DNA from 3 places in the Streptomyces sp. MB09-02B genome. Region 2 is predicted to be linked to each of the others. Evidence: riboswitches for the same ligand, from Rfam matches in the RefSeq annotation. Region 2 holds a riboswitch; each other region holds the start of a gene.
What was found. Region 2 has a riboswitch for cyclic di-AMP ahead of P1P70_RS17840 (NlpC/P60 family protein). Riboswitches for the same ligand answer to the same signal wherever they lie in the genome.

Region 1 (7,645 bases), on a different contig from region 2:
CGGATCGCCCTCGCCGACGCCGAGGAGCTGGCCGCACGGCAGCGGCTGCCGTACTGGCCGTTCGAGGCCCCGGTCGACGGACACGAGGAGTACCCCGTCGAGGGCGGGCCCCGCTTCACCCGCCCCGCGCTCTCCGTGCGCACGGACGAGCGGCGCGGCACCGAGTGGACCTTCCGGGCGTACGAGGCCGACGGCGACGAGCTGCGGCTGCGGTTCGCCGACGGCGGACTGGGGATCACCCTGCACTACCGGATGCGCGACGACGTGGTCGAGCGCTGGGTGACCCTCCTCAACGAGGGACCTGCGGTGGAGCTGCTGCGCGCCGACTCGGCGACCTGGACGCTGCCGCGGCGCGAGGAGGAGACCTGGCGCCTCTCTCAGCTGCACGGGCGGTGGGCGGCCGAGTCCCGGCTCGTGCGCGCCGACCTCACCTACGGCGAGAAGGTCATCGGCAGCCGTCGCGGACACACCGGGCACCAGCACCTGCCCTGGGTCGCCCTCGACACGGACGCCACCGAGGAGCGCGGCGAGGTCTACGGCTGCGCCCTGGGCTGGTCGGGTTCCTGGCGGATCGCGGTGGCCCAACTCCCGGACGCGCGCGTACAGATCACCGGGGGCGCCGGCTACGACGAGTCCGGACTGCTGAGGCTGGAGACGGGTGGGACGTTCACCACGCCTGTCTTCGCCGGCCTGTGGAGCGATGGTGGCCTCGGCGGGGCGAGCCGCGCCTGGCACGCGTACCAGAGGGCGTACGTCATCCCGGACGCGGACCAGGACCGGCCGGTGCTCTTCAACTCCTGGGAGGCCACCGAGTTCGACATCTCCGAGGAGCAGCAGGGGGCCCTCGCGCGGCGGGCGGCGGCCATCGGGGTCGAGCTGTTCGTGGTGGACGACGGCTGGTTCGGGGCGCGGACCAGCGACCGGGCCGGCCTCGGCGACTGGACGCCCAACCCGGACCGTTTCCCGAAGGGGCTCGGGCCGCTCGCCGACTATGTGCACGCCCTGGGGATGCAGTTCGGCATCTGGGTCGAGCCGGAAATGGTCAATCCGGACAGTGAGCTGTACCGGGCGCACCCCGAATGGGCACAGTTTCAAACGGGGCGGAAGCGGACGGAACTGCGCAATCAGCTCGTGCTCAATCTCGCGCGCGAGGATGTCCAGGAATACCTCTGGCAGCGGCTCGACACCCTCCTGTCCAGCGCCCCGATCGATTATGTGAAGTGGGACTTCAACCGCTGCTTCACCGACGCCGGCTGGCCCGGTGAGCCCTATCCGCAGAAGCTGTGGGTCGAGCACGTGCACGCCTTCTACGCCCTGCTGGACCGGCTGCGGGCCGCGCACCCCGGGGTCGCGTTCGAGTCGTGCTCGGGTGGTGGCGGCCGAGTGGACCTCGGGGTCATGGCGCGGACGGACCAGGTGTGGACCTCCGACAACACCGACCCGCTCGACCGGCTCGCCATCCAACACGGCTTCAGTCAGATCCATCCGGCCCGGAGCATGGCGGCGTGGGTCACCGACAGCCCGAACAACCAGCTCAACGGGCGGGTCAGCTCGCTGCGGTTCCGGTTCGTCAGTGCCATGGCCGGCGTGCTCGGCGTGGGCGGCGACCTCACCGAGTGGAGCGAGGAGGAGCTTGCCGAGGCCCGGGAGTGGGTGGAGCTGTACAAGGAGATCCGGCCGGTCGTGCAGCGCGGCGACCTGTACCGGCTGCGGCCGCCGACGGGAGGGCTGAGCGCCGTGCAGTACGTCCACGGTGACGAGGTCGTCGTCCTCGCCTGGCTCCAGGCCCAGCACTACGGAGAGCCGCTCGCCCCGCTCCGGCTGCGCGGGCTGGATCCGACGGAGTCGTATGAGTGCCGCGAAACGGGCGAAACGTACCGAGGTGCCGTGCTGGCGCATCACGGATTGCCGACGCGGCTACGTGGCGACTTCGATGCGGCAATTATCCGTCTGCGACGCACTTGAGTGATCTGTCCGAAATGAAGCAATAATTCCAACAAGCCCTGGAATAAAGCCTACTGGGCCGTAGGGGCGTGAGCAGCGTCATATTCGTGACGTTCCGTTGCCGTCATGTCCACGTAATTCGCGCTGATTTCCAGGGAGGTTGGAATACGCGCTAGACCAGTCTTTTACGGAGCGTGATGGTGAATTGAGGTAAGGATCAGGGTGCAAGACGCACAGGAAGTCCCAATGGTTGTCTCTGTGGGCACAAGTCGCTTACGTTCGGCGTCAATCCGGACGGACGCCCAATCCTGCCGCCGACCGGAGCCGCGTACCGACCCGATCCACGGCAGGAGCGGGGGACCCACAGGAACCACCGCCTGTTCCGGTCTCCGGAACGGCTAGGGGTAAAGCCGTGCACCAGCACGGCCGGACATCTCCAGTCCGCACCCGACAGCTCACCTCGCAGGCGCCGGAGAGGAATTCGCCATGCCCGCGAAGGGTAAGCACCGCCGTCCGAAGTCCCAGCGCTTCACCCGCTCGATAGCCGCCGCCGGGACCGGTGGCGCGGCGCTCGCGCTGCCGCTGATCGGAGCCGCCGGCGCCCACGCCGCGACCCCGAGCGCCACCGTTTCCGGTGTCTCCGAGAAGGCGACCACGATCGCCGCCGAGAAGGCGGCGGCCGAGGCGGGCGCCCGGATCGAGCAGGCCGAGAAGGCCGCTCAGGCGGAGAAGACCGCCGGCAAGAAGGCGGCTCCCAAGACCTACTCGGTCAAGGTCGGCGACTACCTCGCGAAGATCGCGGACGAGCAGGACGTCGAGGGTGGCTGGAAGCGGCTGTACTCGGACAACCGTGCGGCGATCGGCTCCGACCCCTCGCTCATCCACCCGGGGCTGAAGCTGTCCATCGGTGAGAGGGCCGCGTCGAGCGAGACGTCGCGCTCCTCGTCCAAGCCGCAGCTGTCGCAGTCCTCGAAGCCCGCCGAGTCTTCCACGCCGTCCCAGCCCTCGAAGCCCTCCGGTTCCGCGAAGCAGGAGTCGAAGGACACCCAGGCGTCTACCTCCACGGCGAGCGGCCAGTCCTCGTCGTCCAACGCCTCCGGCTTCAGCCGGCCCATCCTGAGCGGGACCGTCGGTACCGCGTACAAGACCGCCGGCAGCATGTGGTCCAGCGGTTACCACACGGGCGTCGACTTCGTGGCCCCGACCGGGACCAGCCTCAAGGCCGTGGGCGCGGGCACCGTCGTCTCGGCCGGCTGGGGCGGCGCGTACGGCAACCAGGTCGTCGTCAAGCTCGCCGACGGCTACTACGCCCAGTACGCGCACCTGTCCTCGATCTCCGTCTCCGCCGGTCAGTCCGTGAGCGGCGGCCAGCAGATAGGCCTCTCGGGCGCGACCGGCAACGTCACCGGACCGCACCTCCACTTCGAGATCCGCACCAGCCCCAACTACGGCGCGGACATCGACCCGCTGGCGTACCTCCGCTCGAAGGGCGTCGGCATCTGATCCACGCCGCCGCACCCGTCGAAGGCCGGACCCCACCATGACCGGGGGTCCGGCCTTCGACGTTTTCCGGAAAGCAGGCGGGCGGACCAGGGCCAGGACCAGGACCAGGACAGGGCCAGGACCGGCACCGGGGATTGGGCGGGTGTGGGTGGGGGCGGGCCGTGGTGACTTCGTGATCACCGCGTTGCGGTCGTGTGGCATGGCTGATCGACGTCTCGACAGACGTGCGGGCGCGAGGCCACAGTGATCCCTGCAAGCGCTTTCTGCACCATGGACCCCTACGGCCCTACTGCCCCTACTGCGCCTACCGCCCCTTCTGCACAAGGAGCGCCGGCGCGTGCCGCACGTCACCGAGAACAAGGAGCGTCGTATGACCACCCGTAGAGCGTTCGGAGCGCTCGCCGCCGGTGCCGCCCTCGCGGCCGTCGCCCCGGCGGGAACCGCGTCCGCCCGTACGCCCCGGCGGCGCGGCCGGCTGATCGCCGCCGACGACTTTCGGCACGGACTCGGGCAGTGGGCCGCGGAGTTGGAGCGGGGCGGGACGGTCACGGCCTCGCGCGGTGTGCTGGAGGTCGACGTACCGGCCGGGGCCACGCTCTGGTTCAGGCGCGAGCTGGCAGGGCCGTACGTCATCGCGTACACGGCCACACCGGTATCGGCGGGCGGGGTCAACGACCGGGTGTCCGATCTGAACAACTTCTGGAACGCCGTCGACGTGCGCTCGCCCGATGACCTCTTCGCCACCCCGCGAGGGGGCGCGCTCGCCGAGTACGACCATCTGAAGACGTACTACGTCGGGTACGGGGCCAACACCAACACGACGACGCGCATGCGGCGCTACGTGGGTGAGGCGGGGGTGCGGCCGTTGCTCTACGACTACACCGAGCCGCTGCTCGTCGCGAACGAGCCGCATCGCGTGCGGATCGTCTCGGACGGGTCGAAGGTCCAGTGGTGGAACAACGACCGGCTCGTGTTCGACCACCGTGATCCCGAGCCGTACACGCGGGGGCACTTCGCCTTCCGGACCACCTGGAGCCACTTCCGCATCGAGGACTTCCGGGTGTGGAGGCTCCACTGACGGGGCCTGGCTATTCCGGATTGACCAACACTTGACACGTGGTCTATCTCACCGTCCGTCAAGCCCTTATTACGGTCGCGTAGGTCACACGCGAAGGTGAATCATGGCCCGATGTGACAGACGATTCGAATGGCAGCAGAGCAATGATCGGGTCGTACGTGGCGCTGGGGGACAGCTTCACCGAGGGCGTCGGCGACCCGGGGCCCGACGGGCGGTTCGTCGGCTGGGCCGACCGGTTCGCGGTGCTCCTCGCGGACCGGTTGCCCGAGGGCGACTTCGACTACACCAACCTGGCCGTGCGGGGGAAGCTCCTCGACCAGATCGTGGAGGACCAGGTGCCGAGGGCGCTGGAGCTCGCCCCCGATCTGATCTCCTTCTGCGCGGGCGGCAACGACATCATCAGGCCGGGCACCGACCCCGACGAGGTCGCGGAGCGGTTCGAGCGGGCGGTGGTGAGACTCACCTCGGCCGTCGGCACGGTCATGGTGACGACCGGGTTCGACACCCGTGACGTGCCGGTGCTGAAGCATCTGAGGGGCAAGATCGCGACGTACAACCTGCATGTGCGGGCCATCGCCGACCGTTACGGGTGCCCCGTGCTGGACCTGTGGTCGCTGAAGACGGTGCAGGACCGGCGTGCCTGGGACCTGGACCGGCTGCATCTCTCCCCGGAGGGGCACACACGGGTCGCCCTGCGGGCCGGGCAGGTGCTGGGGGTCGAGGTCCCTGCGGATCCCGATCAGCCCTGGCCGCCGTTGCCGCCGCGCGGGACGCTGGAGATGCGGCGGGACAACATCCAGTGGGCGCGGGAGTACCTGGTGCCGTGGATCGGCCGACGGCTGCGGGGGGAGTCCTCCGGGGACCACGTGTCGGCGAAGGGCCATCTGTCGCCGGACGACATCAGGCTGCGGATCGAGACCGTGGCCTGAGGGTCGAGACCGTGGCCTGCGGTTCGAGACCGTGGCCTGAGGTTCGAGAAAGGGCGCCTTCTCGCCGTGGGAAGGCCGCTTCGTGGGCGGCGTTCCGTATGTCGTGGTTGCTCGCGCAGTTCCCCGCGCCCCTTTCGGGGCGCGGGTGTTCGCCGTTTTCAGCGAGTTGCCGTCGTCAATGACGCGGGGTCCAGGCCCAGTTCGTGGGCGAGAGCCCGGTCGGCCCACTCCTGTGCCCGGGTGCGGGAGACGGCTCCGTCGTAGGCCGTCATCTGTACCGCCAGGCCGTCCAGGAGGGCGGTGAGGCGCAGGGCGGACGCCGCCGGATCCGGGCAGCGGAACTCGTCGGCGGCCACACCGGCCTCGATGACCTCGGTGAGGGCCGCCTTCCACTGGCGGTCCAGGTCACGGGTGACCTCGCGCAGGGCAGGGTCGCGCAGGGACGCGGCCCAGCCCTCGATCCACAGGCGCCAGCCCTTGGCCTGACCGGTGGGGGCATACCAGCGCACGGCCGCCCTCAGGCGGCGCAGGGCCGTGGTGCGGCGGCCCAGGAGTTTGCGGAGATGGGCCAGGTCGTCCTCGGCGGCGTGGCGGAAGGCCTCGGCCACCAGGCGTTCCTTGGTGGAGAAGTGATAGAGGACCAGGGCGTTGCTCACCCCGAGGACAGCGGCCACGTCGGCGATCCGCACCGCCGCGACGCCCCGCTCCTCGATCTGTTCGATGGCGGCCCGGAGCAGCTCCGCACGCCGCTCGGCCACGCTCAACCGCACCCTGCCCACACGGCAACCCTACCCAGGCCCCCGCGCGGCGCCGCAGGCTTCGAGCCACCCCGGCGCGGGCCGGGACGTCAGCGGTGCCAGCCGAAGCGGTCCGTGATCGTCGGCAGGCGGTCGGCGGCGATGGCGTGGGCGGCGGCGCGGGGCGTGGCGCCCTCGGTCTCGGCCCGGGTGAGCATCAGGTCGACGAGGGCGCGCATGGAGCGGCGGATGTGGGTGAACGCCTCGTCGGCGGTGGGGCCGATGTCACCGAACAGGGTCCACCACCACCAGGCGTTCGTACCGGAGTTGACCACCACGTCGGGCAGCACGGTGACGCCGCGGGAGGTGAGTGCTTCCTCGGCTGCCGGGAGAACGGGCATGTTGGCCGCCTCGACGATCAACCGGGCGGTGACGAGGTGGTGGTTGGTGGTGTCGATCGCGTAGGAGACGGCCGCGGGCACGAGCACCTCGGCCTCGGTGGCCGCCCAGGCGTCGGCGGAGGTCTCGTGGTCGGCGGGCCGGAGCGCGGCGCGGTCGATCGTGCCGTGCGGGTCGCGCGCGGCGAGGAGGGCCTCCACGTCCAGGCCGGCGGGATTGGTGAGGGTGCCCTTGACGTCGGCGACGGCGACCACCGTGAGGCCTGCGCGGGCGAGGAAGCGGGCGGTGGCGCCGCCCATGGTGCCCAGGCCCTGCACCGCGACCCGGGTCCCGGCGTACGGCGTACCGGTCCGGTCCAGGGCGGTGAGCACGGACTCGGCGACACCGCAGCCGCCGACCAGTTCGTCCAGGCCGATGCCGTCCATCTGGACGGCGAAGGCGTCCGCGAGGCGCCGTCGGGCCGATCCCTCGTCGTCCAGGAGGGGGTACACCGCCTGGATCGTCGACACCAGGCCCGCCTCGCCGGCCGCGCGGTCCACCAGCTCCTGGGAGAGCCCGAGGTCCTCGCCGGTGGTCCAGAAGCTCTCGATGTACGGGCGCATCGCGCGCAGGTAGCGCACCAGGATGCCGTAGGCCTCCGGGTCCCGGGGGTCGCAGTCGATGCCGCCCTTGGCGCCACCGAGCGGGATGTACCGGGCGTCGGGGGCGTAGTGCAGGGCCTCCTTCATGGTCATGCCGCGCGCGAGTCCGGCGACCTCGTCCAGCGTGCAACCGGGGCGCATCCGCAGGCCGCCGCTGCAGACCCCGCGCACCAGCCGGTCCACTACGAGAAAGCCCCGTCGGCCCGTGACGTGGTCGGTCCAGGTGAGCGACATGAAAGGGGTGGTGGTCATGGGGCTCCCCGGGAACAAAAATATCTACTGAATAGTTGGTCAGTATTGCATCGTGCGGGGACAGTCGGACCCGGCGCGGTCGGAGGGGCGGACCATAATGGGATGCCTGAGCGAATCCACCTGGAGGTGCCGTGTCCGGTTCCGGATCCCGTTCTCTGAGCT
Region 2 (7,645 bases):
CTTGAGCGTGCCCAGTTCCACGCGGGCGGCTCCGCGCAGGCGTTCGATCTCCAGCAGCTGCTTCTGCACGCTCGCCACGTCCGCGGAGTGCCGGCTGCCGACGCGTTCCGCGAGGGCGGCGCCGTCCAGGTACTGGTCGGGGTCGGCGGAGAGAGCGAGCTGCCAGGAGGGGGCGATGCCGCCGTCCCGGTACTGCGCCGCAGCCAGCGATCCGAGTTCGTCCCGGGCCGAGTTGAGCCGTTCGGTGCGGCGGGCGGCCTGGTCACGCAGTTCTTCGAGGTTCTCCTGCGCCTTGTCGGCCTTCTCCTTCGCGCCGTTGTACTTCTCGGTGGCGACCTCGGCCTGTTGGTACAGCTTGGCCACCTTCGCCCTGACCTGCTCGGGTGAGAGCTGCGGGTCGGCATGCCCGGTGCCGTCGAAACCGGTCGCGGTCGCCGCGCCCGCGAGGGCGATCGTCGCGGCCGTGCGGGCCGTATGGCCGCCGAGCGAGCGCTGTCTGGGCTTGCGGTGCGCTGCCACGTGGAGTCCACGTCCTCTCCGTACGACCGCCGTCCGCAGTACGAACATCGTCTGTCCGTACGGACCGCTTGGGGGGAGCGGTTACGCGTCCGGCGGCGGCCCGCACAGGGGGAGCGGGGCGCCGCCGGACCTTTCTCGGCGGTGGTGGCCGACTGCCGCCCCTGGCCCGGGCGGCGGTGGGGAGCCGGTCACCTGAGGGAGGACGCTAAACCTGACGGTGATGGCTCGGTAACGCGTTGTGCGGAAGTGGCGTGCACCGACTGCGAGGTGACCGTATGTGACCGAGATCTGGCCCTGGCGCCGCCGACTTCACGCTGTGCGATGACCGATGCGGAGATTTCGGACCGGCCGGGGGAGTCTCGGTGCTATGGAGCGCATATATGCAAGATCATCAGGGGGTGCCGCTCGCGGTCCCTTGTGCGCCCGCCCCGGTGCCCGGCGGGCCTCGGGCCCCTCATTAGGCTCCGCGCATGGACGTACTCATCCACATCCTCGTCGCCCTCCACATCATCGGCATCGCCTCCCTCCTGGGTGGTTTCCTCACCCAGCTGAAGGTCATGGGTCAGGGCACCGCGCGCTTCGTCCCCGCCATGCTGCACGGCGCCCTCACCATGCTCGTCACAGGCGCCCTCCTCGTCGGCCTCAACCAGGCCGACGACCAGCCCGTCAACAACATCAAGATCGGCATCAAGCTCGCCCTCCTGATCGTGATCCTCGGCCTGGTCTATGTGAAGCGCGACGAGGAGCCGGTGGAGAAGCCGCTCTTCGCCCTGGTGGGCGCGCTGACCACCGCGAACGTCTTCATCGCGGTGCTCTGGACCTGAGGCGAACCCTGTCCGTGAGCCCGCCCCGGCCGATCCCGGCTACGCCGGCCGCACCACGCTGTGGATCGAGGACTCGCCGTCGTAGAAGACCGACTCCTCGCGGACGTACGTGCCCGGCTTGGGGGCGTGGATCATCATGCCGTTGCCGATGTACAGGCCGACGTGGCCGATGTTGTCGTAGAAGAAGACGAGGTCACCCGGCTTGGCGTCGGCGAGGGGGACGGTGGTGCCCGCCGCGACCTGGTCGTAGGTGGTGCGCGGGAGGTCGACGCCGGCGGCCTTCCAGGCGGCCAAGGTGAGGCCGGAGCAGTCGTAGGAGCCGGGTCCGGTGGCGCCCCAGACGTACGGCTTGCCGATCTGCGCGCGGGCGAAGGCCAGAGCCTTGGTGGCCTTCGCCGCGTAGGTGGAGTCCTCGACCGGGGCGGTGGTCCCGGCGGTGCCCGGTGACGTCTCCGTGCCGCCGGCGGTCCCTCCCGGGGCCTCCTGGGTCTCCTGGGCGGTCGGGGTCTCCTGGATGCTCTGGGTCTCCTGGCTCGCCTGCGCCGCCTGCTGGCGCGCGAGCTCCTCCGCCTTGCGGTCGGCCTCCTCCTGCTCGCGCTGTTCGATCGCGGCGAGCCGGGCCTTCTCCTCGGCGGTGAGGGTGGAGAGCAGTTCGCGGGCCTCGGCGAGCTTCGCCTGGACCTTGGCCTTGCTCGTCTTGAGGGCGTTCTGCGACTCGGTGAGCTTCTCGAGGCTGTCGCTCGCCGTCCGGCGCTGCTCCGCCGCGTCGGCCTGCTCGGTGACGTACGCGTCGACCGCTTGCTTCTGACGGTCCGTCAAGCGGTCCATCAGCTGGTTCTGGTCGAAGTAGTCCTGCGGGTTGTCCGCCAGGAGCAGCGAGGCCTGGTCGGGGGTGGCCGCACCGGTGCGGTACTGGGCCGCCGCGAACGCACCCAGTTCCTCCCGCGCCTCGTTGAGTTTCTCCGTGCGCTGGGCGACGTCGTCGAGGAGGGTGTCGACCTTCTTCTTCTGCTTGGTCGTCCTCTCCTTGGCCGCGTTGTAGTTCTCGGTCGCCGACCCGGCCTGGCGGTAGAGGTCGTCGACCTTCTTCTCGACCTCCTCCAGGCTCGGCCTGTCGTCGCCGGAGGGGGCGGCGGTGGCCGTCTGGGAGAGCAGGGCCACGGAGGTGAGGGCGGCCGTGGCGAGAGCGGGGGTGCGTATGCCCGCGCGCGTCCGGCCGGTCGGACGCGGCTTGCGGTGCGGCGCCATGGTGCGGCGTCTCCTTCCGTTGTCCGCCTACCGAGTTAGCTGTCGGGTTCGGGCGCAAGCTTCGGAAGGTTTGCCCTACGACCCTTGCCGCGAGCGGCGGTCGGGTCGATTCACCCCAGAGGTCGGTGGGTCCCCGGCTCCGGCGCCGCAAGTGGCGTACCCGGACTCGGCGGAGGCCGTGCGGCCCGGCGACGTTCGCCGGTTGTGTCGTACGACCTAAAGAAGAAGCTAGCCAACTCGTGTGGCCCGTGTGAAGGTTGATGTTCGATATGCCCGATACGTTTTCGTGACCTTAGCCTCTTTCGCGCGACAGGCGGTACGCTCGATCGCTCACCGTCGTGAGGTGAGCGCGCTGAGTGGCGGGTGTGGACTTCCCGGGGCGGCCCCTCGCTGTCAGTGGGGGCGCCTAGACTCGGAGAGCGATGAGCAGCCTCTTTGACGACAGCTTCCTGGCGGACCTCCAGGCCCCCCGCGGCCACGCGGAGGAGCCCCCGCCACCGCCCGAGGACGACCACGTACCGGAGCCGCTTCCGGACGATCTGTTCGGCGGGAAGTTCGACGTGCCACCGGACCGGGACGAGTACTACCGGGGCGGCGCCCCGCGCCCGGCCATCGACGCGGCGGCCCTCCTGGACGGGCTGAACGAGAACCAGCGCGCGGCCGTGGTGCACGCCGGATCCCCCCTGCTCATCGTCGCCGGCGCGGGTTCCGGCAAGACCCGCGTGCTCACCCACCGCATCGCCCACCTGCTCGGCGAGCGGCAGGTCCACCCGGGCCAGATCCTCGCGATCACCTTCACCAACAAGGCCGCCGGTGAGATGAAGGAGCGCGTCGAGCAGCTCGTCGGCCCGCGCGCGCACGCGATGTGGGTCATGACCTTCCACAGCGCGTGCGTCCGGATCCTGCGGCGCGAGTCGAAGAAGCTCGGCTTCACGTCCTCCTTCTCGATCTACGACGCCGCCGACAGCAAGCGGCTGATGGCGCTCGTCTGCCGTGATCTGGACCTCGACCCGAAGCGCTTCCCGCCCAAGTCCTTCAGCGCCAAGATCTCGAACCTGAAGAACGAGCTGATCGACGAGGAGGACTTCGCCGCCCAGGCCGCCGACGGCTTCGAGAAGACCCTCGCCCAGGCCTACGCGCTCTACCAGTCCCGCCTCCGCGAGGCGAACGCGCTGGACTTCGACGACCTGATCATGACGACGGTCAATCTGCTGCGCGCCTTCCCGGACGTCGCCGAGCACTACCGCCGTCGCTTCCGTCATGTCCTCGTCGATGAGTACCAGGACACCAACCACGCCCAGTACGCCCTGGTCAGAGAGCTGGTCGGCACCTCCGAGCACCCGGTCGACGTACCGCCCAACGAGTGGGACGTGCCTCCGGCCGAGCTGTGCGTCGTGGGTGACGCGGACCAGTCGATCTACGCCTTCCGCGGCGCGACCATCCGCAACATCCTCCAGTTCGAGGAGGACTACCCGAACGCGACCACGATCCTGCTGGAGCAGAACTACCGTTCCACGCAGACCATCCTGAGCGCGGCCAACGCGGTCATCGAGCGCAACGAGTCCCGCCGCCCGAAGAACCTGTGGACCAACGCGGGCGCGGGCGCGCAGATCACCGGCTATGTCGCCGACACCGAGCACGACGAGGCCCAGTTCGTCGCCGACGAGATAGACCGCCTCACGGACGCGGGCGACGCGAAGGCCGGCGACGTCGCCGTCTTCTACCGGACGAACGCCCAGTCCCGCGTCTTCGAAGAGGTGTTCATCCGCGTCGGCCTGCCCTACAAGGTCGTCGGCGGCGTCCGCTTCTACGAGCGCAAGGAGGTCCGGGACGTCCTCGCGTATCTGCGGGTCCTGGCGAACCCGGAGGACTCCGTCCCGCTGCGCCGCATCCTCAACGTGCCCAAGCGCGGTATCGGCGACCGGGCCGAGGCGATGATCGACGCCCTCTCCCAGCGGGAGAAGATCAGCTTCCCGCAGGCGTTGAAGCGGGTGGACGAGGCGTACGGCATGGCGGCTCGGTCGACCAACGCGGTCAAGCGGTTCAACACGCTGATGGAGGACCTGCGGACCGTCGTCGAGTCCGGCGCCGGACCGGCCACGGTCCTGGAAGCGGTCCTCGAACGCACCGGGTATCTGGCCGAGTTGCAGGCCTCCACCGACCCCCAGGACGAGACGCGTATCGAGAACCTCCAGGAACTCGCCGCCGTCGCCCTGGAGTTCGAACAGGAAGCCGGTGCCGGAGAGGGCGAGGCCGAGGGTGAGGCGGCGGGTACGACAACCGTCGGGCTCTCCGACTTCCTGGAGCGGGTGGCGCTGGTCGCCGACTCCGACCAGATCCCCGACGAGGAGGAGGACGGCTCGGGCGTCATCACGCTCATGACCCTCCACACCGCCAAGGGCCTGGAGTTCCCGGTGGTCTTCCTCACCGGCATGGAGGACGGCGTCTTCCCGCACATGCGCGCCCTCGGCCAGACCAAGGAACTGGAGGAGGAGCGCCGCCTCGCGTACGTGGGTATCACCCGTGCCCGTGAACGGCTCTACCTCACCCGGTCGACGCTGCGCAGCGCCTGGGGCCAGCCCTCGTACAACCCGCCGTCCCGGTTCCTGGAGGAGATCCCGGCCACTCACCTGGAGTGGAAGCGCACGGGCGCCTCCGCACCCGTGTCCTCGGGTCCGGCGGCCGGCATCGCGGCCTCGCTGTCGTCCTCCCGCTCCCGTTCCTCGGCCCGCGGCGCGTCCGGCTTCGCGACCCGCCGCGGCGACGAGAAGCCGGTGGTCTCCCTCGCCGTGGGCGACCGCGTCACCCACGACCAGTTCGGCCTCGGCACGGTCGTCGGCGTCGGGGGGTCGGGAGCGAACGCGGAGGCGACGATCGACTTCGGCGACACCAAGCCGAAGCGGCTGCTGCTGCGGTACGCGCCGGTGGAGAAGCTGTAGCGGACGGGCCCGTGCCGCACATACGACACGGGCCCCTGCTGCTCGCAGCAGGGGCCCGTTCTTCGTGTCTGTGTGCTGCGCCCGCCGGGGGCGCCGCGAGAGGTGACTGTTACGTCGGGTCCAATGCATGGCTGCGCAGCCACGGCAGCGGGTCGATGGCGGAGCCGCCCGCCGGATGGACCTCGAAGTGCAGGTGCGGGCCGGTCGAGTTGCCCGAGTTGCCCGAGTAGGCGATGGTGTCGCCGGCCTTGACGGTCGTACCCGAGGCGACCTTGTACGTGGAGAGGTGGCAGTACCAGGTCTCGGTGCCGTCCTTGGCGGTCACGATGACCATGTTGCCGTAGGCGCTGTTCCACTGGGTGTGCACGGTGCCGTCCGTCGCGGCCATCACCGGAGTGCCGTACGAGACGGGGAAGTCGATACCGGTGTGCAGGGACATCCAGTTGACGCCGGACTGTCCGTAGTACGCGCTGAGCCCGTGCTTGGCGACCGGCAGCGCGAACTTCGGCCGCAGTCGCTCCTTGCGGGCCGCCTCGGCGGCGGCCTTCTTCTGCTCCAGCTCCTGCTGCGCCTTGAGGTCGATGCGCTCCTGCGTCCGGCTGGCCCGGTCGGCGAAGTCGTCGGCCTCGGCGGAGAGGCTCTCCAGCTGGGTGTCGAGCTGGTTGTTGGCGGTGGACGGCTTCACGGCGGTGGCGTCCGACTTGACCGACGCCGTCGTCTCCGTGTCGTCGGACGTGGCACCGACCGAGGCCGCCGCGATCCCGGCGACCCCCATGACACAGGCCGAGGGAACGGCCACGGTCAGCAGGGCGGAACGTTTGGCCGGAGCCTTCCGGCGTGACCGTGAGGCCGCGCGGGTGGCCGCCCGGCCGGGGCCCGCGCTCCGGGTGGCCGCCGTGGCGACCTCCTCCTCGCCGTCGAGGAGTGCCGCACGTTCCGCGCCGTCGGTCTCGAACTCGCCGTCCGCCGAAGGGTGTTCGTCCTGGTCGTACGGGGCGATCTGCTCGAAGGTGGCGGTCGCCTGCTGGTGGAAGTCCGTGGCCTCGGCCGACAGGTCCACCATGACGGTCTGCGGGTGGTCGTGCGCGTCGTACGACTCGGAGGCGCCGCCGGAGTGTTCGTACGACTCGGCCGCGCTGCCATCGTGCTCGTCGCCGACGGGTGTGCCGTCGCTGTTCCACTGGGTGGCGTCGAAGGCGCCCGTGTCGAAGTGCTGGGTGCCGATCCACTGCTGGGTCTGGTCGCCCTGCCCCAACTGGTCCGCGTCGTCGGACTGTTCGGCCTGCAGCCAGCCGCTCGCGTCCCACTGGCCGCTCGCGTCGGGGCCCGTCGGCTGCGTCGGAACCTGGGAGAGGTGTTCGTAGCCGGACGACCAGGACGTCGTGTCGTAACTGCCCGTGTCGTACGCGGCCTGGTGCTGCGCGGCGTACGGGTCGTAGTTCAGCGTCTGGTGGCTGCCGGTCGACCACTGGGTGGCGTCGTAGGAGCCGGTGCCGCTGTCGTTGCCCGGCATGTCGCCGAAGAGGGGGTCGACCGCGAAGGTGCCCGTGGCGTTCGCGGTGTTCGCGTGGGAGCCGGTTTCGAAACCGGTGGCGGGGTACTCGCCGTACGTGGTGAAGTCGCCGTAGCCGCCTTCCTGGTGGCCGTACGACGCGTAGTGCGCCGGGTCGGCTTCAGAAGCCGGAGCCGGGGGTGTTGCGGTCCCCGACGGGTGACGATCGTTCACCAACTTCTCTTTCGCCTCGACGACAGGGGCTGGCAGAGCAGTGCGGTGACTGTACCCGGCGGTATGCGGGCGCGACAATCTTCAACGGGTTTCACGCGCGCAGGAAACGGGCATTCGAGCGTCTTTCGGCGGTCTGTGGGCACGACTTTGGCCTGGCGTTCGAAGATTGTTCGATAGTCGATCGCTGTGTGCGGCATGTGGGACGCCCGTGGCGACGGGGGTGAGACGTTTCTCCGGGTGACGGCGGCCCGACCGTGGGGCGCGTAGTTGCCGTCGGGAGGGGTGTCCCGAGTCGGGCGCGTGGCGGGGGCGCGTGGGCGCGCGCCGCGTTTACCGCCTTACGTCCGCATTTCGCCGTCTGTGGCGAGCGTCACTGCCTCAGGTCGCCG
Region 3 (7,645 bases), on a different contig from region 2:
CCGTCAACCTCATCGGGAACGGCACCTACGCCCTGCTCACCCACCCCGAGCAACGCACCCGCCTCCAGGACTCCCTCGCCGCGGGGGAGACCGCGCTGCTCGAAACCGGCGTCGAGGAACTTTTGCGCTACGACGGCCCCGTCGAACTCGCCACCTGGCGCTTCGCGACCGAGCCCCTCACCCTCGGCGGGCAGGACATCGCCGCCGGCGACCCCGTCCTCGTCGTCCTCGCGGCGGCCGACCGCGACCCGGCCCGCTTCGCGGACCCCGACACCCTCGACCTCTCCCGCCGTGACAACCAACACCTCGGCTACGGCCACGGCATCCACTACTGTCTCGGCGCCCCCCTCGCCCGCCTCGAAGGCCAGACCGCGCTGGCGACGCTCCTCACCCGTCTCCCCGACCTTCGACTCGCGGTGGAATCAACGGATTTGAGATGGCGGGGAGGGCTCATCATGCGGGGATTGCGCACGCTTCCGGTGGAATTCACCCCGCGTGGGCGATCCGAAGGCGGCTCGTGAACGGTACGTAGTAGTACCCGGGCAGCCCGTAGCACTACCGCATTCCGCGTAGGAAAGTGACACTCCCTCAAGTCCGTGATCTTCACGTGATCCGCGCTGCATTAACTTGTGACAACTGATCGACTGCCGCTACGTTCACACGTCAGTGCGAAGGGGTCACCCCACACCCTTCGCACGGGTCACTGCTGTCGTGTGAAAGGCAACCGCATGCTCTCCGGGAACGGTCGTCACCGTCGCCCCCGTCAGGCACCCGCCCTCCTCGTCGCGGCCGGAGTGACCGGCTCGGCCATCGCGATCCCCCTGCTCGGCGCCACCGGCGCGAGCGCGGCCGACGGAACCACCTGGGACCAGGTGGCGGAGTGCGAGAGCGGTGGCTTCTGGAGCGCGGACACCGGGAACGGACGCTACGGCGGCCTCCAGCTCACCCAGGCGAACTGGGAGAAGTACGGAGGCCTCGACTACGCGACGAGCGCCGACCAGGCCAGCCGTTCGCAGCAGATAGCCGTCGCCGAGAAGGTGCTCGCCGACCAGGGCGTCGGCGTATGGGCCACCTGCGGCCTGCTCCACAACCTTGGCGGCGACTCCGGTTCGGCCGACGTGAACACGGGCATCGCGGATGACTCGACGAAGTCGGGCAATTCATCTGATTCTTCCGATGCTTCGAGTTCGTCAGATTCGTCTGATTCATCCACTTCGGCCGATAAGGCTGATAAGACCGGTGATGTCGGTGATGCCGACGAGACCGACTCGGCCAAGTCCGTCGACTCGGTCGACTCCGGCGCGTCGGGTGACTCGACCTCCGATGCCGCAGAAGGGTCCAATAAGGCCAAGGCCGGCACGGGTGCCGGCTCCGACTCGGACGGCTCCGCGGACCCCGAGGGCGCAAAATCGGACAAGTCGCCACAGAGTGATGACTCTTCGGTCGACGAGAGCGAGAGCGGCACGGGTCGCCATCGCGGCGCCAGTGCCGACGAGGGCGCCGCAGCCGAGGCGGAGGGCGGCACGGACGCGGCCGAGGGCTCCCGCGCCGCCGACTCCACCCCCTCCGGCCGTCACGCCTCCCGTGGCGGCGACGCGGCCCGGGAGGCCGTGGACGGCGCGTACACCGTCCGCGCGGGCGACAGCCTGACGCGGATCGCCAACTCGCTGGACCTGACCGGCGGGTGGCGCGAGCTGTACGCCGAGAACGAGAGCACGGTCGGAACTGACCCGGACCTTATCCTTCCCGGTCAGACCCTCGAAGTCGGTGCCGAAACGGGCGAAAAGTAGCGAGAGTTCGGGTCACTGTTCGCCCCTGAATGCCCGTTTTGATCTCCGTGGGAGATGAATCACAGACCCCCTGATCGTCTTTGAAATTCGGGCAATCACGTGTTTACGGTCGTGACCGCTCGCCACAGCGGGCCCCTGCGGTCGGTACGCCGAATCCTGCCAACGGCCGCAAGGAACAGTCGTCGCGTCAAGCGCCGTAGGCAGGAGCGGGGGACCCAAGGTAAGTGCCGGGTCCGGTGGTTGCGGCCCTTCGGGGGCGCACGTCCGGAACCGGCTCGGGGTGAAGCCGCGCGACGTGAGCCGAGAGGCGAGCGGGCGCGGCCGGGCAACTCAACCGGCCCGAACCCGACAGCTCACCTCGCAGGCGTCGGTGAGGGGATCTCTCCATGCTGTTTTCCAGCAAGGGCAAGCACCGTCGTCCGTCCAAGGCCGCTCGCGCCATCGCCGTCGCCGGTGTCACCGGCGCCGCGGCGGTCGCCGCCCCGCTGATGGCCGCCGGCAGCGCCTCCGCCGCCACCGCCTCCGAGTGGGACACCGTCGCCCAGTGCGAGTCCGGCGGCAACTGGTCCATCAACACCGGCAACGGCTACTACGGCGGCCTGCAGTTCTCGGCCTCCACCTGGGCCGGCTACGGCGGCACGAAGTACGCCTCCACCGCCGACCAGGCCACCAAGGCGCAGCAGATCGAGATCGCCGAGAAGGTCCTCGCGGGCCAGGGCAAGGGTGCCTGGCCGGTCTGCGGCAAGGGCCTGTCCGGTGCCGCGTACGACGGCGCCGCCGCCTCCTCCGGCTCCTCGAACTCCGGCTCCGCGCAGCAGAACACCCAGGAGAGCACCAAGAAGAGCACCGAGGACACCCGCGCCTCCCGCTCCTCCGAGCGTGCCACCGTCGAGACCCCGACCGGCAAGAAGGTCAAGAAGGGCGACGGCGAGTACAAGGTCGTCAGCGGCGACACCCTCAGCGCCATCGCCGAGAAGAAGAACGTCAAGGGTGGCTGGGAGAAGCTCTTCGAGCTGAACAAGGACATCATCGACGACGCCGACTTCATCTACCCGGGCCAGCAGCTCCACCTGAGCTGACCCCCGGCGCCGGCGACGGCCACCACGCGCCTGCCGCCCCACGGCCGCCCCCACGGCCGGGCAGGCGGGGCGGGTTCGGCTGGGCCGAGAAATTCGGGCCGCTTCCCAGCTGAACCACAGCCCGCTCACATCCGTGTCCTCCATAGTGAAGACCTCGTGAGGGCCGTCCCCCCGTCCCCACGGGCTCCCCGCTCCGGTGCGCATTCCCCCGTACGCACCGGGGCGGGGTTTTTCATGCCCGCCTCTTCCTTCTCTTCCTTCTGTTCACTTTCTGGCCCGCCCCCCTTTGTTCCGCGCTGGAACAATGGGTACGGTCTCTCTGTCCACGGGACGGTCGGTCGGCTGCCGACGAGCCCGGGGCGGTTAGGCTCTAGTCGCAAGGCCCGCGGGCCCCGCACTTCCGCGTCACATCCCATGAAGGAGATGCTCGTGCCGTCCATCGACGTCGTCGTAGCCCGGGAAATCCTCGACTCACGAGGCAACCCCACCGTCGAGGTCGAGGTCGGCCTCGACGACGGCAGCACGGGTCGTGCCGCCGTTCCGTCCGGCGCCTCCACCGGTGCCTTCGAAGCCATCGAGCTGCGTGACGGCGACCCCAACCGCTACCTCGGCAAGGGCGTCGAGAAGGCCGTCCTCGCCGTGATCGAGCAGATCGGCCCGGAGCTCGTCGGCTACGACGCCACCGAGCAGCGCCTCATCGACCAGGCGATGTTCGACCTGGACGCCACCGACAACAAGGGCTCCCTCGGCGCCAACGCCATCCTCGGCGTCTCCCTCGCCGTCGCCCACGCCGCCTCCGAGGCCAGCGACCTCCCGCTCTTCCGCTACCTGGGCGGCCCGAACGCGCACCTGCTGCCCGTTCCGATGATGAACATCCTGAACGGCGGCTCGCACGCCGACTCCAACGTGGACATCCAGGAGTTCATGATCGCCCCCATCGGCGCGGAGTCCTTCTCCGAGGCCCTGCGCTGGGGCGCCGAGGTCTACCACACCCTCAAGAAGGTGCTGAAGACCAAGGGCCTGTCCACCGGCCTCGGCGACGAGGGCGGCTTCGCCCCGAACCTGGAGTCCAACCGCGCCGCCCTGGACCTCATCCTGGAGGCCATCAAGGAGGCCGGTTACACCCCCGGCGAGCAGATCGCCCTCGCCCTCGACGTCGCCGCCTCCGAGTTCTACAAGGACGGCGTCTACACCTTCGAGGGCAAGGAGCGCTCCGCCGCCGAGATGACGGAGTACTACGCCGACCTCGTCGCGTCGTACCCGCTCGTCTCCATCGAGGACCCGCTGTTCGAGGACGACTGGGCGGGCTGGAACACCATCACCGAGAAGCTGGGCGACAAGGTCCAGATCGTCGGCGACGACCTCTTCGTCACCAACCCCGAGCGTCTCGCCCGCGGCATCGAGGAGGGCTCCGCCAACGCCCTGCTGGTCAAGGTCAACCAGATCGGTTCGCTGACCGAGACCCTGGACGCCGTCGAGCTGGCCCAGCGCAACGGCTTCAAGTGCATGATGTCCCACCGCTCCGGCGAGACCGAGGACGTCACCATCGCCGACCTCGCCGTCGCCGTGAACTGCGGTCAGATCAAGACCGGCGCCCCGGCCCGCTCGGACCGCGTCGCCAAGTACAACCAGCTGCTGCGCATCGAGGAGATCCTCGACGACGCCGCGGTCTACGCCGGCCGCTCGGCCTTCCCCCGCTTCAAGGGCTGACCCGTACAGGGTTAAGGCTTAGCCAGTCGTACGTCCCCGTACCGGTCCCGTACCGTGTGCGGGGACGTACGCGCGTGCGCGCGGGAGACAGGCAGAAGCGGAAGGGGAAGCGGGACATGGCCGTGAAGGACCGGGACCGGGACCGTTTCTCCACCGCGACGCGGCTGAAGGTGCTCGGAGAGCAGACGGCCGCCCGGGTCTACCGCTCCCAGACCAAGCGCCAGGCCCGCCGCTCCCGGCTGACCGGCCGGGCCGCGCTGCTCGCCCTCGTCCTCTGCTCGATGATCGTGGCGCTCGCCTATCCCATAAGGCAGTACGTCTCCCAGCGCGCCGAGATCGCCGACATGCAGCGGGAGCGCGAGGAGGCGCGCGAGCGCGTCGAGGAGCTGCGCGACCTCAAGGCGCGCTGGCAGGACGACGCGTACGCCGAGCAGCGCATCCGGGAGCGGCTGCACTATGTGATGCCGGGCGAGACCGGCTACACGATGGTCGACCCGGACGCGGCGAAGCAGTCCCGTACGACCCAGGGGGCGGCCGACCGTCCCTGGTACACCAATGTCTGGGACGGGGTCGACAAGGCCGACGCCGCCGACAGCTGAACGGCCACCTTCGTGACCGTCAACCGATGAGCCACACCGAGGACTTGAGTAGCAGGTTATGCAGACCCCTCCGCCGCCCACCCCGCGCACCGAGCCGACCGACGCCGACGTCGAGGCCTTCCAGCAGCAGCTCGGGCGCCCGCCGCGCGGGCTGCGCGCCATCGCGCACCGCTGCCCCTGCGGACAGCCCGATGTCGTCGAGACGGCGCCGCGCCTGCCGGACGGGACGCCTTTCCCCACGACGTACTACCTGACGTGCCCGCGCGCGGCCTCCGCGATCGGCACGCTGGAGGCGAACGGCGTGATGAAGGAGATGACGGAGCGGCTGGCGACCGACCCCGAACTGGCCGCCGCCTACCGGGCCGCGCACGAGGACTACATCGCCCGCCGTGACGAGATCGAGGTCCTGGAGGGCTTCCCCAGCGCGGGCGGCATGCCGGACCGGGTGAAGTGCCTGCACGTCCTCGTCGGCCACTCGCTGGCCGCCGGTCCCGGCGTCAACCCGCTGGGCGACGAGGCGATCGCGATGCTGCCGGAGTGGTGGGCCAAGGGGCCGTGCGTCACGCTTCCCGAGGGGGACGACCAGTGACCCGGGTCGCCGCCGTCGACTGCGGCACGAACTCCATCCGGCTCCTCGTCGCCGACTGCGACCCGGCCACCGGTGAACTCGTCGAGCTGGACCGGCGGATGATCATCGTGCGGCTGGGCCAGGGCGTCGACCGCACGGGCCGGCTGGCCCCCGAGGCGCTGGAGCGGACCTTCGCGGCCTGCCGCGAGTACGCGGCCGTCATCAAGGAACTGGGCGCCGAGCGGATCCGTTTCGTCGCCACCTCCGCCTCCCGGGACGCCGAGAACCGGGACGAGTTCGTGCGCGGGGTGTTCGACATCCTCGGCGTCGAGCCCGAGGTGATCTCCGGCGACCGCGAGGCCGAGTTCTCCTTCACCGGTGCCACCAAGGAGCTGACCGGCCGCACCGACCTCATCAGGCCGTACCTGGTCGTGGACATCGGCGGCGGCTCCACCGAGTTCGTCGTCGGCGACGACCAGGTGCGCGGCGCCCGCTCCGTGGACATCGGCTGTGTACGGCTGACCGAGCGGCACCTCGTCCGGGACGGGGTGGTCGTCGACCCGCCCGGGCCGGAGCAGATCGCCGCGATCCGCGCCGACATCGAGGCCGCCCTCGACCTCGCCGAGCGCGACGTGCCGCTGCGCGAGGCGCACACCCTGGTCGGGCTGGCCGGTTCGGTCACCACCCTGTCCGCGATCGCCCAGGACCTGCCCGCGTACGACTCGGCGGCCATCCACCACTCCCGGATCCCGTACGACCGGGTCCGGGAGATCACCGAGTGGCTGCTGCGGTCCACGCACGCCGAGCGGGAGGCCGTTCCCTCCATGCATCCCGGCCGGGTGGACGTGATCGCGGCGGGCGCCCTCGTCCTGCTGTCGATCATGGAGCGGATCGGGGCGACGGAGGTCGTGGTGAGCGAACACGACATTCTGGACGGCATCGCCTGGTCAGTGGCGTAGGTCGCGGGTGGCCGCCGGGTTCCTCCCGGCGGCCCGCAGGCGCTTGTGAGCGGGTGTTTACTACTCGCCGGTAGCCTCGCCTGAGCTGTTCGGATAACGTATGAGCGCGTCCGAGGGGTGCTCCGGCACCTCTCGTCGACCCGGCGCCGAGAAACTTCGTGAAGTTCTTCACAAGAGAATCGCCCCTGTTGAGCGATGTTTTGAGGCTCCGCAGAGCGTTCCGGAGGCCCAGGGGGTCAACAGGGCGTCCCCGAAGGGGTTTCGCGGGGGTCTCGTCCGTGTGAAACCGAAGGGTGGTCCAGGGCCCCCGAGAGGCCGGAACGGCAGTTCACGCGGCCTTGACAACGGTCAAACCCCCCGGCTGGTCCCCTGGTGGGCCGAGGGGTCGGTCAAAGGGGTCGCGCAGTGTAGCAGAGGGCGCGGGGAAGCTTGTGAAGGGGCGCACGAGCGACCCCCGTATGGCGGGTACATACTCGATGGCATGAGCACCACGGAGCGTCCCAGGATCCTCGTAGTAGGCGGTGGGTACGTAGGCCTGTACGCAGCTCGGCGCATCCTCAAGAAGATGCGCTACGGAGAGGCGACCGTCACGGTCGTCGACCCCCGGTCGTACATGACCTACCAGCCCTTCCTCCCCGAAGCCGCCGCCGGCAGCATCTCCCCCCGGCACGTCGTCGTCCCGCTGCGACGCGTGCTGCCGAAGGCGGAGGTCCTCACCGGTCGGGTCACCACCATCGACCAGGACCGCAAGGTCGCCACGATCGCCCCGCTGGTCGGCGAGGCGTACGAGCTGCCCTTCGACTACCTGGTGATCGCGCTCGGCGCGGTCTCCCGCACCTTCCCGATCCCCGGCCTCGCCGAACAGGGCATCGGCATGAAGGGCATCGAGGAGGCCATCGGCCTGCGCAACCACGTCCTCGAGCAGCTCGACAAGGCCGAC

Region 1: it holds a riboswitch for cyclic di-AMP, as region 2 does, so the genes downstream of both, P1P70_RS05620 (M23 family metallopeptidase) here and P1P70_RS17840 (NlpC/P60 family protein) in region 2, are expected to answer to the same signal.
Region 3: it holds a riboswitch for cyclic di-AMP, as region 2 does, so the genes downstream of both, P1P70_RS26935 (transglycosylase family protein) here and P1P70_RS17840 (NlpC/P60 family protein) in region 2, are expected to answer to the same signal.

The regions. Positions count from the first base shown of each region.
Region 1 is NZ_JARGEE010000021.1:33,073-40,717, forward strand. Features, by position in the region: gene P1P70_RS05615 (alpha-galactosidase) at 1-1,965, shown strand, start outside; cyclic di-AMP (ydaO/yuaA leader) riboswitch at 2,268-2,426, shown strand; gene P1P70_RS05620 (M23 family metallopeptidase) at 2,431-3,447, shown strand; gene P1P70_RS05625 (DUF6250 domain-containing protein) at 3,818-4,525, shown strand; gene P1P70_RS05630 (SGNH/GDSL hydrolase family protein) at 4,669-5,454, shown strand; gene P1P70_RS05635 (TetR/AcrR family transcriptional regulator) at 5,613-6,212, opposite strand; gene P1P70_RS05640 (Glu/Leu/Phe/Val dehydrogenase dimerization domain-containing protein) at 6,302-7,483, opposite strand; gene P1P70_RS05645 (MBL fold metallo-hydrolase) at 7,615-7,645, shown strand, end outside.
Region 2 is NZ_JARGEE010000111.1:14,772-22,416, reverse strand. Features, by position in the region: gene P1P70_RS17850 (NlpC/P60 family protein) at 1-519, opposite strand, end outside; gene P1P70_RS17845 (hypothetical protein) at 990-1,343, shown strand; gene P1P70_RS17840 (NlpC/P60 family protein) at 1,383-2,591, opposite strand; cyclic di-AMP (ydaO/yuaA leader) riboswitch at 2,600-2,758, opposite strand; gene pcrA (DNA helicase PcrA) at 3,014-5,530, shown strand; gene P1P70_RS17830 (M23 family metallopeptidase) at 5,640-7,256, opposite strand.
Region 3 is NZ_JARGEE010000220.1:6,853-14,497, reverse strand. Features, by position in the region: partial or broken gene P1P70_RS26945 (cytochrome P450 family protein) at 1-521, shown strand, start outside; gene P1P70_RS26940 (transglycosylase family protein) at 729-1,790, shown strand; cyclic di-AMP (ydaO/yuaA leader) riboswitch at 1,973-2,172, shown strand; gene P1P70_RS26935 (transglycosylase family protein) at 2,177-2,869, shown strand; gene eno (phosphopyruvate hydratase) at 3,299-4,579, shown strand; gene P1P70_RS26925 (septum formation initiator family protein) at 4,696-5,178, shown strand; gene P1P70_RS26920 (DUF501 domain-containing protein) at 5,237-5,767, shown strand; gene P1P70_RS26915 (Ppx/GppA phosphatase family protein) at 5,764-6,705, shown strand; gene P1P70_RS26910 (NAD(P)/FAD-dependent oxidoreductase) at 7,187-7,645, shown strand, end outside.